DNA from 4 places in the Cyanobium sp. WAJ14-Wanaka genome. Region 2 is predicted to be linked to each of the others. Evidence: predicted binding sites of a transcription regulator. Region 2 holds the regulator's gene; each other region holds the start of a gene.
What was found. Region 2 encodes NtcA, which controls nitrogen genes in cyanobacteria. Its sites were predicted from a motif close to GTANCNNNNGNTAC; they were not measured.
Positions count from the first base shown of each region.

Region 1: the regulator NtcA is predicted to act here: its motif matches at 1,765-1,778, upstream of KBY49_RS07865 (circularly permuted type 2 ATP-grasp protein).
Region 3: the regulator NtcA is predicted to act here: its motif matches at 1,889-1,902, upstream of KBY49_RS04810 (ammonium transporter).
Region 4: the regulator NtcA is predicted to act here: its motif matches at 1,396-1,409, upstream of KBY49_RS06390 (ammonium transporter).

Region 1 covers NZ_JAGQAZ010000002.1:216,336-219,799, reverse strand. The annotation lists gene KBY49_RS07870 (alpha-E domain-containing protein) at 1-261, opposite strand, end outside; gene KBY49_RS07865 (circularly permuted type 2 ATP-grasp protein) at 255-1,712, opposite strand; gene KBY49_RS07860 (aminotransferase class IV) at 1,841-2,734, opposite strand; gene KBY49_RS07855 (anthranilate synthase component I family protein) at 2,731-3,464, opposite strand, start outside.
Region 2 covers NZ_JAGQAZ010000002.1:597,468-600,931, reverse strand. The annotation lists gene dcd (dCTP deaminase) at 1-473, opposite strand, end outside; gene KBY49_RS09720 (cob(I)yrinic acid a,c-diamide adenosyltransferase) at 489-1,088, opposite strand; gene ntcA (global nitrogen regulator NtcA) at 1,314-2,054, shown strand; gene KBY49_RS09710 (DUF3084 domain-containing protein) at 2,096-3,292, shown strand; gene KBY49_RS09705 (resolvase) at 3,289-3,464, shown strand, end outside.
Region 3 covers NZ_JAGQAZ010000001.1:847,038-850,501, forward strand. The annotation lists gene KBY49_RS04800 (DUF2808 domain-containing protein) at 1-501, opposite strand, end outside; gene KBY49_RS04805 (glutathione S-transferase family protein) at 544-1,833, opposite strand; gene KBY49_RS04810 (ammonium transporter) at 1,966-3,417, shown strand; gene KBY49_RS04815 (P-II family nitrogen regulator) at 3,424-3,464, shown strand, end outside.
Region 4 covers NZ_JAGQAZ010000001.1:1,134,963-1,138,426, forward strand. The annotation lists gene msrB (peptide-methionine (R)-S-oxide reductase MsrB) at 1-77, shown strand, start outside; gene KBY49_RS06390 (ammonium transporter) at 96-1,343, opposite strand; gene groL (chaperonin GroEL) at 1,562-3,196, opposite strand; gene groES (co-chaperone GroES) at 3,286-3,464, opposite strand, start outside.

The sequences.
Region 1 (3,464 bases), 380 kb from region 2:
GATGCAGTTGATGATGCTGTTGGGGTTTTCTTCGTTGCGCACCAGGAAGCTGACCACATCTTCCGGGGTGGCGGAGGGGTGCAGCTTGTCGAAGAGCTCCCGGTCCCCATTGGCCTCGATTAGGGGTAGCCAGGGTTCGGCGCTGCCGGGGGGGCAATCGAGGGCCATCGCTTCGCTTACTTCAACGAAGCGGGAGATGTTCTCTGCCCGCTCCACGTAGCGGTTGATCCAGTAGAGGCAGTCGGCAACTCGACTCAGCATGGGACAAACTCCTGGGCCGAACTTTCATCGACTATCCAGGTGTCCTTACAGCCGCCGCCCTGGGATGAATTCACCACCAGGGAGCCCCGGCGCAGCGCCACCCGGGTCAGGCCACCCGGACTGATCCAGGCCCCCTTACCCCGCAACACGTAGGGCCGCAAATCCACGTGGCAGGGAAATAGCTCGCCTTCGCTGAGGGATGGCACCGTCGAGAGTTCGAGGGTGGGTTGGGCGATGTAGTTGCGGGGGTCGGCCTTGATCTTTTCCGCAAAATCAGCAATTTCAGCCTGGCTGGCATGGGGCCCGATCAACATTCCGTAGCCCCCGGCTTCAGCCACCGCCTTCACCACTAGTTCGCCCAGGTGGGCCAGCACATAGGCCTGGTCATCTGGGCGGGAGCAGAGGTAGGTGGGCACGTTTTCAATGATCGGCTCTTCCCCCAGGTAGTAGCGGATCATTTCCGGCACGTAGGCGTAGATCTGCTTGTCGTCGGCCACACCCGTGCCCGGGGCATTGGCGATGGCTACCCGGCCGGCTCGGTAGGCGCCCATCAGGCCCCGCACCCCCAACATCGAATCGCTGCGAAATACGGCTGGATCAAGGAAATCGTCGTCGATGCGGCGGTAGATCACATCCACGGGCTCCAGGCCACTGGTGCTGCGCATCCAAACCCGGTCTTCCTGGCAGAGCAGATCCCGGCCTTCCACCAGCTGGATTCCCATCTGTTGGGCCAGGTAGCTGTGCTCGAAGTAGGCGCTGTTGAAAACTCCAGGGGTGAGCAGCACAACCTTGGGGTTGTCGGTCCAGGGGGCAAGTTCCCGCAAGGTTTGCAGCAGATGGGAGGGGTAGTCGTCGATCGGTTGGACCGTGCGCCCCGAAAACAGGCTCGGGAACATGCGCTTCATCACGCGCCGGTTCTCGAGGAAATAGGCCACCCCGGAGGGGCAACGCAGGTTGTCCTCAAGCACGCGCCAGGTGCCTTCACCATCCCTGACCAGATCAAGGCCAGACACATGGCACCACTTGCCGAGGGGGGGCTGAAAGTCCCGCATCTCGGGCCGCCAGCCCTGGGAGCTTTCAACATCTGCGCGGGGAACCACCCCGTCGTTGAGAATTTTTTGGGGCCCGTAGACGTCTCCAAGAAATTGGTCGATCGCCTCAAGCCGTTGAACCAAGCCCTGCTCCAGGCGTTGCCAATCCGCCAGGCCAATGAGCCGGGGCAGGGGGTCGAAGGGCAGGATTCTCTCTACGCCCTTATTACCGGAATCGTTGAGCCGGAAGGTGGCGCCTAGGCGTTTGAGCAGCATGCCCGCGGCCGCATGGTTCCGATTCAGTTCGGCCAGGCCCAGCTGACCCAGGGAAGAGAGCAGGGGTTGGAGGCTGCTGCGGGGTTGGTCAAAGGCACTGAAGTATTCGTCGTATCCCCGGGTGGGTCGGTATTCGGTAAACATTCCCCGCCCGTGACAGCTGGGCTGATCCTGGCCAGCAGGGGCTAATGCCCGAGTGCCTATTGCTACAAACCCAAGGCTTGCGTGGCAGTTTGCCCAGGGTTAGTGCCTAGTTCGGATTTATGAATTGCTCAAGTTGTGATTCCCGGCGCCGCCAGCAATTGCCGCCATAGGGCTTCAGGTTCAGGGGCGATCGGCAGGGGCTGGTCGCCCAACTGGCTGATCGGCCGGCAGCCCAGGCTGTTGATCAGTAGGGCGCCGGCGCTGGCGTGCAAATCAGCGGCGCCAATCACCTTTTCTTTGGCCAGGCCCAGCTGCAGGGCCAGGCCGCGCATTACCCCCGGGAGGCAACCGCTGGCCAGGGGAGGGGTGATCCAGCCAGAACTGCTGAGCACCAGGAGATTGGCGCTGGTGCCGCAGCTCAATTCGCCTGGGTGCGGGCCCCCCGAGCAGGGGAGCAGGGCGTCGTCGAAACCGGCGGCTACCGCCTGGCGGCGGGCCTGGATCGCCGCTCCGTAGGCCATGGTTTTGCAGCAACTCAGCAGGCTGGTGGCACTGCGGCTTTCCGTGGGACTGACGAACAGCCGCACCGGCGCAAAGTTTGGGCGGTAGGGATTTAGTTGCAGCCAGAAGCGGCCGCTTTGCTCGCTGGGCAAATCCAGGCCCCGCCCGGCCCCGCTCGGCCCCCCGCTCGGTCCCCCGCTGGCCCGGCTCCAATTGAGCCTGAGGGCACCGCCTGTGATGCCGCTGCGGCTAACTGCTTCGCCAATCAGTTTTTGCACCTGGCCTTTGGCCGGGGGCTCGGCCATGGCGAGCAGGTGGGCGCCCCTTTGCCAGCGGGCCAGGTGTTCCTCAAGCCTGCAGCTCACACCTGCTTCCACCAGCAGGGTTTCAAAAATCCCATCGGCCAGCAGTAGGGCCCGATCACTGATGGGAATGGCCAGATCGTCGGGGCTGCCCCAACTGCCCTTTGGCCCGGGTTGGTCGATCCAGGCGATCGCTTTGCCGGGGCCGTCCGCACTCATGCCAGGGCCTCCAGCAGGGGCTTCAGCTTCCAGCCCATTTCTTCTGCTTCAGCCGCTGGATCGGAATCGGCGACGATGCCGCAACCGGCATGTACCCGCAGCCTTTGGTCCTTGATCACAACTGATCGGATCAAGATGTTGCTATCGAATTGGCCATCTGGAGCAAGCCAAAACAGGCTGCCGCAGTAGGGCCCCCGGGGCACCGGTTCCAGGCTTGCCAGCCGTTGAGAAGCCCGAATTTTGGGGGCTCCGCTGATGGAACCGCCGGGCCAGCAGGCCCGCAGCAGGTCCACCAAGTTGCGCTCAGGTTGCAGGCTGCCCCGCACCACCGAGGTGAGGTGGTGCACCTGGCGATAGCTCTCTAGACCCACCAGTTGGCTCACCCCAATCGATCCGGGCTGGCAAACCCGGCCCAGATCATTACGGAGCAGGTCCACGATCATCACGTTTTCGGCCCGATCCTTGCCGCTGGTCACCAGGGCGGCGGCTTCGGCTGCATCGGCCTGGGCATCGCTGCGGCGCGGGCGGGTGCCCTTGATCGGTCGAGTTTCCACCTGGCCGTCCTGCCCCAGCCGCAGGAAACGCTCCGGGGAGCTGGAGAGCACGGCTTCGCCCTGGGCCCCAGCGCCGGCGATCGCCAGGCCCCCAAAGGGGGCGGGGCAGCCCTGGCGCAGGCGGCCGTAGAGGGCAAGGGGATCGGGGGTAGCTGGGGCCTGGAATTCGCAACAGG
Region 2 (3,464 bases):
TAAATGCGGCAATCTGCCCCCGAAGAGTTACTGAACTCCAAGGTGAGATGGCCCTCCCAACTGGCTTCAGCTGGGGTGGTATTGACAATGATGCCAAGGCGGGCATAGGTGCTTTTGCCGAGGCAGATCACGGTGATATTGGCTGGCACCTTCATCTTTTCTAGCGCCACACCTAGGCCATAGGAGTGGGCAGGCAAAATGAAGTAGGACCCGTCGGCGTCTTCGGCGAGGGCTGCTGGTTCGAGGTTGGCGGGATTGAAGCGCTTCGGATTCATGATCGTGCCCGGCACATGGCGGAAGATCAAAAACTCCTTGGGCGAAAGGCGCAGGTCGTAGCCATAGGAAGAGCAGCCAAAGCTCAGTACAGGCGAGGCACCATTCTCTGGATCGAGATGCCTAACAAGGCTGGATTGAAATGGCTCGAGCATGCCCTCTGCGGCCTGCTCCTTGATCCAAAGGTCGTTTTTCAGCATGACGGGAGAGAGAACCTAAAAGCCGCGACGCAGCTCGGTAACTTGATCAGCCAGGGCCATCAGGGCAGGGCCCATGGCAGGGCCAGTAAGGATGACATCCAGGTGGGCTGGACGGCGCTCAAGCGCATCTAGCACCTCGGCCGGCTGGAGGTAGCCCAGCTCCATCGCCAAGCCAAGTTCATCGAGCACCATTAGGTCCACCGCCCCACTGATCAGCTGCTCGCGGCTGAAGGCCCAAACCTCCTGCACGGCGGCCAAGGCGCCGCCATCTGCAAATTCAGCTTGCGCAGTTTCGGCCAAACAAGCTGGCACCGCAGGGCGCAGCCACTGCAGGCGGCCACATAGCCAAACACTGTTGGCCAACCCCTGCTCCACCCCGCCCTTGAGCAGCTGGGAAACCAGCACCCGGCTACCAAGACCAGCAGCGCGTAGGGCCTGGCTGAGAACGGAGCCAAAGCTGCCCCGGAAAGGGGCCGTATGGATCTGAAGCAGACCTTCCGACTGCTCGGCAATGCGTAAGGGCCTGGGGGCATGGGCCTGGATGCCACCGGCCACCAACTCCAACCGCTGCGGGCGCTGGTGGTTTGGGTTGGCAGCAGACAGGCTGGCGGTCATCAACTCCCCGGAGATCTGGCTTTAGGAACGCAGCCAGCCCTAGGGGCGAATGCCGCAGAATCTGAATGTAGCGGCGTAGGGGCCTTTTACAAGGAAAGGACACTACCGATAGTGGAAGCATCCGTACTACTGGTGCCGCGCCAGGGCATGGGGCGCCAAAAAGGTGCGGGTTGCTACATGTTGAGGCAGCGGTGGTACCTAGGTTCCTGCCATCTGTCCATCCCGATGGTTGGCGTGATCCACGGATTCAGCCGTACGGCCAACACACCGTCAACCGGCTCCCCCGGCAGCGTGGCGGGGGTCGGTGTGGCGAGCCAGGGCTCCGCAACCCTGCTGGAGGTAATCCGCTCCCTTTCTGGTAGCAGCGTTGAAACGGTTGAACGGGGGAAAACCATCTTCTTTCCCGGAGACCCCGCAGAACGGGTCTACCTATTGCGCCGCGGCGCTGTCCGCCTCTCACGGGTCTACGAATCCGGAGAGGAAATCACGGTGGCCCTACTCCGCGAAAACAGCCTTTTCGGGGTCTTGTCGCTGCTGACGGGCCAGCGTTCAGACAGGTTTTATCACGCGATTGCCTTCACCAGGGTGGAGATGGTTACGGCGCCGGCCACCTCCGTAAGGCGGGCCATCGAACAGGACGCCAGCGTCGGACTGCTCCTGCTGCAGGGCCTTTCTTCGAGGATTCTGCAGACCGAAACGATGATAGAAACCCTCACCCACCGCGATATGTCTTCGCGGCTGGTGAGCTTTCTGCTAGTTCTCTGCCGGGATTTTGGGGTGCCTGGCAACGAGGGGATCACCATTGATCTGCGCCTCTCACACCAGGCGATCGCCGAGGCCATTGGCTCCACCCGGGTAACAATCACCCGCCTGCTGGGCGACCTACGCAACGAAGGGCTGGTGCAGATCGATCGCAAAAAAATCACCGTGTTTGATCCGATCGCCCTGGCCAAGCGCTTTAGCTAAAGCCTTTCGCCGGGGGATACTGGTACCCCCTGCTGAAACCTGTGTCGGGCTGGCTTCTGATCCTGGCGCTGCTCGTGCTTGGGGGCGTGCTCTCGACCCTTGGTGATCGCCTGGGCAGCCGGGTGGGCAAGGCCCGTTTAAGCCTGTTTCAGATGCGGCCCCGACGCACGGCCGTGTTGATCACCGTGCTCACCGGCAGCGTGATCAGTGCCGTGTCTTTGGGCTTAATGCTTTTGGTGAGTGAACGGCTGCGGGTGGGGCTTTTTGAGCTCGACAAGCTGGAAACTCGCCTGCAAACCAGCCGCAGCAACCTGGCCACGAGCGAAGCCAAGCGGAAGCAGGCAGAAAAGGAGCAGGCCCGCTTCCAGGGCCAACTAAACCAATCGGAAGCCAGGCTGGTGACCCTGCGTAGGAGCCTGGCACCGCTGCTGGCCCAGCGCCGGCAACTGGAGGCGGAACGCAGCCGCTTGGGCCGCGACCTACAGGTGCGGGATGCCGAAATCCGCAGCAACGAAAGGGATTTGGCCCAGGTGCGCAGCCAAATTGCCGCCGGCACAAAAGAGCTCAAGGATCTGGAGACAAACCTGATTGCCTTCCGCCGCGGCGATGTGGTGATCAGCAGCGGTCAAATCCTGGCCAGCGCCAAGGTGAAGCTGGAGCAGCCAAGCCAGGCAAAATCCGTGGTTACGGCCCTGTTGCAGCAGGCCAACCTCAATGCCTTTCGCAGGGTGCTGCCGGGCCAGAACGCTGATCGGCAAATTCTGCTGGTGCCCCGTAGCGACATTGCCAAACTCGAAGAAATGCTTGCCAAACCAGGCAGCTGGGTAGTGAGCCTGATTTCGGCAGCCAATGTGTTGCGCGGGGAAAGGCAGGTGCTGGCCTTCCCCGACCTCCGGCCAAACCGACCCGTGATCAAGGCCGGTGAAGTGCTTGCCAGCACCATCCTGGAAGGGGATCTCAGCAATCCCGAGGCGATCAACAGACGCCTAAATCTGCTGCTCGCTGCCGCCTATGCCCGAGCCCAGCGCCAGGGCACGGTGGCGGATGGCCTTCAGGTGGATCCAGCCGCGGTGCGGCAACTGAGCTCGGAGTTAAGCGAACGACCCAGGGGCCTTGTCGTTGCCCTTTCGGCGGTCGCTGTTCAAAGTGCTGACACTCCCGATCCCATTGCGGTGGAACTGCGCTGGGATCGGGATGGCGATCTACAGAAGGGTGGCGCCCGGGGCAACCTTCGGTGAACTGGAAGCCGAATTGCCTAATTGCCGGCATCGACCCAGGCCGCAGCAAATGCGGTCTCGTCATTGCCGATCGGGAGGGCGGCTGGATCGAACAGGCCGCCATTCTCGAACCGGACGCGGCCCTCGCCTGGCTGGGCCATTGGCGGGGCGAAGGCCTAGCCAGCCTGGTAAT
Region 3 (3,464 bases), on a different contig from region 2:
CTCAAACATGTAGGTGTCGGAAGCCGAGGGGTTGGTCCAGGGCCGCAACACCACCGTGACCGTGTTGCCGGGTTGAACCGGTTCGGGGAATGTGATCGTGAACAGCCTGGCTGCCTCCTCGAAGCTGGCCCCCACGGGGATCTTCTCGCCCCCCCGGCGGGGCGTGCCGCCAAGGAAGGCAGTGGTGCGATCTACGGAGAAGGGAAACTGCCGATCAACACCCCTGGTTTGGCGAATCGTCAGCCCCCCCAGGGGCGCCCCTGCCGCCGCATCCAAACTGACCCGGAAGTAATACTCAGGCCGGGTTTCATAGGTGTAGGTTTGGTAGCTGATCAAATCCACCGACCAGGGCGGCTTGGTGAAGTAGGTGGCACCCCTTAGCTCAAGGGCCAAGCCGGGCAAAACCGCCAAGGCCGCCCCTAGGGCACCCGAGATCAAGCCGCCGGCCAACCGACCCGACAGACGCTTCACCTCTATTCGCTTCACCTCTATTCGCTTCACGGACTTCCGCTGCAAAGTGATCAAACCCTAGGGATGGTGGGCTTACTTGGCCGCCAGGAAGGGCAGGGGGTTTTGGTCGCGGCGATGCTGGAACGGGATCGGCGGCCCCTCCAGGGCGGGGTCGGCAGATCCCTGACAAGCCCCATCCAGATCGGCGCTGGCCCCCAGCACCTGGCGCAGCCGCCGGGCCGCATGCAGGGGCATGTCGCGGGGCACGTTGATGCGATTGCGCAGGTAACGCAGGCCTGGCGCCGTACCTGGCGGCGGGGCCAGGGGTTCGCAGCCCGGCAGCAAACCGCTAAGGGCAGCACGCAGGGCCGGATCAAACAGCTCCGCACCCAAGGGATTGCGCTCCAAAATTGGGCCTCGATGGGCCAGCACCCGGGCTAGAGCCAGCAGGGCCGAATTGGCTGGCGGTGCCTGGGAGGTTTCCAGATCGGGCGCGCCCGGATCACTGCCGATGGGCCAGGGGCCACTGCCAATGGGCCAGGGCCCCCTATCAATGCGGCTGGCCAAGGCCAGCTGGGCCCGACTGCCATTGGCATGGCAGCCCCCCATCTGGGGCGGCAAATCGTGGGCGTGGGTGTGGAAATCGCTCTGGGTACCCAGGTAGGTGGGGCGCAGCTCTAGGCCCGCAAACCAGCGGTCGATCGCCGGATGCTCCTGGCGCAGCAGGTAGCCCTTGTAGTAGGCCAGGCTCGCCGCCATCCGCTCGAGGTAGGGCACAAAGATCAGGTCGGCCGTTTCCGGCTCTGGCCCCAGCAAAAAGGGTCCGGCCGTTACGGCAAGGGCCTCTTCCATGGCCACGGCGCTGCGCTGGAAGCGCAAACGGCCGCTTTCCTCCTCCTGCGAATTGGGATTGGGCCGGCAAAGCCATTGGCACCAGGCGCGAAAGACTCGCCGCTCCAACATCCGCAGGGGCAACACCTCCGGATCGTTTAGCCCCGCCCCCAGGGGTCCAAAGGCAGCCTCGAGCGACTCCAGGATCACGTCGCTTTCGGTGATCAGGCGGCCATCCAGCTGGAGGGCGGGCAGCATGCCCGAGGGCACCAGCTGCTTAAACCAGCTTTCCTTTTCGCCGTAGCAAAACATCGTCACCTTGCGGATCCGATAGGGGATCCGCTTTTCCTCGAGCCACAGCCAGACCTTCTGGCAATAGGGGCACCAGGCGTGGTGGTCGCGGTAGAGGGTCACCCGCACGGAGGCCTCCGGCAGGCCAAATAAACGCAACTGGGCCTGGGCGTTGGTGGGCCCCTCGATGCGATCCAGGGGCTGGAGGGCGCCTACCGCCTGCTCGAGCTCCTGCCAGCTGGGAGCAGTTGAAGCGGCCATGGGGGAAGAAGAACTGGGTTCCGTTTTAGGCAGCCCGGCACCAATTTGGAGTTTGGTTGCAGTTGCTACACACCCTCCCCCCCGCCGTGGGGGACTGTGCCTAAGCGAACGTTGGCGAGGCATCTCCCCTTCATGACCCATGTCCCCATGGCCGGCGGTGGAAAGACACCACTTGCCACCTTTGATCTTTTTCGTCAGCGAGTTCTAGCTGGCGTTCAACAGCCCCAGATGCAGCGCTACGCGTTAATTCTGATGGCCGCAGGCGCAGGCCTCCTGCCCCTGATGGCTGGCAAGGCCCAGGCAGCCCTCGCTCCAGGGGTCACCGATGGTGCCGACACCCTGTTGATGTTGATGGGCTCAGCCCTGGTGTTATTGATGACCCCGGGCCTGGCGTTCTTCTACGGCGGCTTTACGCGCGCCAAGAACGTGCTCAACACAATGATGATGAGCTTCTTCCTGATGGGTCTCATCGGGGTGCTCTGGGTAGTAATTGGCTACAGCCTTTCCTTCGACCTTGGTTTCAACAGCCCCTTCATTGGTGGCCTGGGGGCAATGTTCCTCAATGGCGTCGGTGGTCCGCTGGGGGATGCTCCCCTGGCCGATGGTTTCAACATCAGCGCCACATCATTTGCCCTTTTCCAGGGCATGTTCGCAATCATTACTCCAGCCCTGATCTCAGGCGCGGTGGTTGAGCGGATCAACTTCAAGGCCTGGTTCTGGTTCAGCCTGCTCTGGAGCCTCTTTATCTATTGCCCCCTCTGCCACATGGTTTGGGGTGGTGGTTACATCGGTCCCTTCGGTGCAATCGGCGCCATCGACTTTGCCGGTGGCACCGTGGTGCACATCGCTGCCGGTGTTGCCGCCCTTGTGTCTGCGGCCATCGTGGGCCCCCGCAGCACCTACCCGGACGGTCAACGCCCTCCCCACAACGTGCCCTACATCCTCCTGGGTGCAGGCCTGCTTTGGTTCGGCTGGTTTGGCTTTAACGGCGCCAGCTATTTCGCAGCCAAGGGGGCCGGCCTTTCCTTCCTAACCACCACCGCAGCAGCCTCGGCTGCCCTGCTCACCTGGTGCATGATCGAGTGGTTCGTGGATGGCAAGCCCACCGCAGTTGGTGGCGCCACCGGTGCCGTGGCAGGGCTTGTGGGCATTACCCCCGCAGCTGGTTTCGTTTACATGGGTCCAGCCCTGGTAATTGGAGCCCTGAGCGCCACCGCCTGCTTGATTGCGGTGCGGGTTAAGGCCTCGATCAAATTCGATGATTCCTTGGATGCCTTCATGGTGCACGGCATCGGCGGCACGGTTGGCGCCTTGCTAACCGGCCTGCTGGCCGCTCCAGCCCTGGTCCCTGCGGACTATTTCCCCAAATCCGCCGAGATCCTGGCCAAGGGCGGCAACCTGGCCATGCTGGGCGCCCAATTCCAGGCAGTGCTGGTCACCTGGGGATTCGTAGGTATTGGCACCTTGATCATCCTTTTGATCATCAAGTCCACAATTGGCCTACGGGTTAGCCAATCCGAAGAGGAGCGCGGTCTCGACTTCGTTGCCCATGGTGAAGAGGCCTACGATCCCATGAACGGTTAATCGATCATGAAACAAATCACGGCCATGATTAGGCCATCCAAGGTGGA
Region 4 (3,464 bases), on a different contig from region 2:
TCTTTGATGACGGCCCCAAGCCAACGGGCAAGCGTTACTGCAACAACGGAGTGGCGCTGAACTTCATTGCCAGCTGAGGCTGGCAATGGCTGGGTTTAGCCCGTGAATTCGGTGTTATAAGCCTCCTCGCCGTGGGCCTGGATGTCCATGCCCTGGCGCTCTTCCTGGTCGCTCACCCGCAGCGGTATGGCCAGGGCAATCAACTTCAACACCACGTAGGTGCCCACCCCCACCCAGAGGGCCGTAAAGCCAGCGGCCTTCAGCTGAATCACCAGCAAGCCGGAGTTGCCCGCCAGCAGGCCATTGGCCCCGGCGGGATTGACCGATTGCAGGGCAAAGACACCAGTTAGCAGCATGCCCAGAAAGCCCGCCACCCCGTGGATGGGCAACACATCGAGGCTGTCATCCAAACCACTGCGATTTTTCCACTGCAGGGCATAGCTGCAAATCAAGGCCGCCATAAACCCGATCAACAACGCCCCGAGGGGGCTCACGAAACCAGCGGCCGGGGTAATCGCCACCAGGCCCGCCACCGCGCCCGTGGCAACCCCCACCGCCGTGGGCTTGCCCCGCTGGATCGTTTCAATCACCATCCAGCCCACCGCCGCCGCCGCCGCGGCGGTATTGGTGGTGAGACAGGCCAAAGACGCCAGGTTGCCGGCGATCAGGGCGCTGCCGCCGTTGAAGCCAAACCAGCCAAACCAGAGCAAACCCGCACCGAGAAGGATGAAGGGCACGTTGTGGGGCGGGGCGCCATGGCCCGGATAGGAGCGGCGCCTGCCGATCACAGTGGCCGCCACGGCAGCACCCACACCCGAGGCCATCTCAACCACCAGGCCACCGGCAAAATCCAGGGCGCCCAGGCCCTCCACCCCCAGGAAGCCCCCTGGACCCCAAACCATGTGGGCCAGGGGCAGATAGATAAAGGTGCTCCACAGCACAACAAAGGCCAGCCAGGCGCGGAAGTTCATCCGCTCCACCACCGCCCCGGAGATCAGGGCTGGCGTGATGATCGCAAAAGTGAGCTGGAAAAAGGCCACCGCCCCATGGCTGAGCTGGCCATCGCCATAGGCCACAGACCAGTTGCTAAGGCCCGCCCACTGCAGACCGCCAATAAATGGAGCCGAAGGACCAGAGCCAGGGGAGAAGGCCAGGCTGTAGCCATACAAAACCCACAGCACGCTGACCAGGGCCATGGCCGAGAAGCTCATCACCATCGTGTTGAGCACGTTGCGGCTGCGCACAAAACCGGCGTAAAAGAGCGCCAATGCCGGCGTCATCATCAACACCAGGGCCGCGCACAACAGCACAAAGCCGTTGTTGGCGCTTTGTAAGGCTTGCACTACGGGGGCGGGAGCGAAAGAACCAAGCTGCGGGGCCAAGGCGCAGCGTTTAGTAGCAGTCGCTACTAAAGCTCCAATTTCTGTTCAATTCGCTACCGAATAGGGGCTCCGGCGGGCGGGCATAAAAAAAGAGGACCCGCAGGTCCCCTTGATACGACTGAAGAATTGGAGATTGGGTGATCCGAAGACCACCCGCCCTGAGAGCAATCGCCCTGAGATCAATAGTCGAAGTCGCCGCCGCCCATGCCGCCGCCGGCGGGAGCAGAGTCCTTCTTATCGGGCATGTCGGCCACGATGCACTCGGTGGTGAGCACCATGCCGGCGATGGAGGCCGCGTTCTGGAGGCCAGAGCGGGTCACCTTGGCGGGGTCCACGATGCCGGCAGCCAGCATGTCGACATACTCACCGGTAGCTGCGTTGTAGCCCTCGTTGAAGGGCTTGTTCTTGACGTTCTCAGCCACCACAGCGCCATTTACACCAGCGTTCTGGGCAATGCGCATCAGGGGGGCGGTGAGGGAAGAAGCCACGATCGTGGCGCCGATCAGCTCTTCGCCGGAGAGGTTGGCCTTGGCCCACTCCTCGAGGGCGGGAGCCAGGTGGGCCAGGGTGGTGCCGCCACCAGGAACGATGCCTTCTTCAACAGCCGCCTTGGTGGCGTTGATGGCGTCTTCCAGGCGCAGCTTCTTGTCCTTCATCTCGGTTTCGGTGGCAGCACCCACCTTCACCACGGCGACGCCGCCACTCAACTTGGCCAGACGCTCCTGCAACTTCTCCTTGTCGTAGGAGGAGTCGGTTTCGTCCATCTGCTTGCGGATTTGCTCGCAGCGGGCCTTCACCGCAGCCTCGTTGCCTTCGGCCACGATGGTGGTGGTGTCCTTGTTGATGGTGATGCGACGGGCGGTACCCAGCATCTCCAGCTTGGCGTTCTCCAGCTTCAGACCGGCGTCTTCGGTGATCAGCTGACCGTTGGTGAGAACGGCGATGTCCTCGAGCATGGCCTTACGACGGTCGCCAAAACCAGGAGCCTTGACGGCCGCCACGTTCAGCACACCGCGCAGGCGATTCACCACCAAGGTGGCTAGGGCTTCCTTCTCGATGTCTTCGGCGATGATCAGCAGGGGCTTGCCGGTGCGGGCGATCTGCTCAAGAACGGGCACCAGGTCTTGCACCAGGCCGATCTTCTTGTCGGTAAGAAGGATGTAGGGCTCTTCGAGCACCGCTTCCATCCGCTCGGTGTCGGTGGCGAAGTAGGGCGAGATGTAGCCCTTGTCGAAACGCATGCCTTCGGTGACCTCCAGCTCGGTGGTCATCGACTTGCCCTCCTCGAGGGAGATCACGCCCTCCTTGCCCACCTTGTCCATGGCGTCGGCGATCATGCGGCCCACCTCTTCGTCGTTGCCGGCGGAGATGGTGCCCACCTGGGCAATGGCGGTGCTGTCGCTGATGGGCTTGGCGTGCTCCTCGATCTTTTTGACGAGGAATTCGGAAGCCTTGTCGATGCCCTTTTTAAGGGTGATCGCGTTGGCGCCGGCGGCCACGTTGCGCAGGCCAGCCTTGACCATGGCGTGGGCCAGGACGGTGGCGGTGGTAGTTCCGTCACCGGCGGCGTCGTTGGTCTTGCTGGCGGCCTGACGGATCAGGGCCACACCGGTGTTTTCGATGTGGTCTTCCAGTTCGATCTCTTTGGCGATGGTGACGCCGTCATTGATGATCTGGGGGGCGCCGAACTTCTTCTCGAGCACCACGTTGCGGCCCTTGGGGCCCAGGGTCACTGCAACGGCTTCGGCAAGGATGTCGATGCCTTTTTCGAGAGCCCGACGGGCTTGCTCGTTATAAATAATGCGCTTAGCCATGGAAGGCGATCTATCGAAAGGATGGGAAAAAGCTTGGTTTGATCAAACTCAGAAGAGCTTGATCAGTCAGTGCCTATCAGCTGAGCAAGTCAGTTGACGATGGCCAGGATGTCCTTCTCGGACAGCAGCACGAACTCATCGGAGCCGAGCTTGATGTCGGTGCCGGCGTACTTGGAATAGAGCACCTTGTCGCCCACGCCCACTTCAGGGGCTTGGCGGGAGCCATCGTCGTTGCGCTTGCCAGGACCAACCTGCACCACTTCGCCCA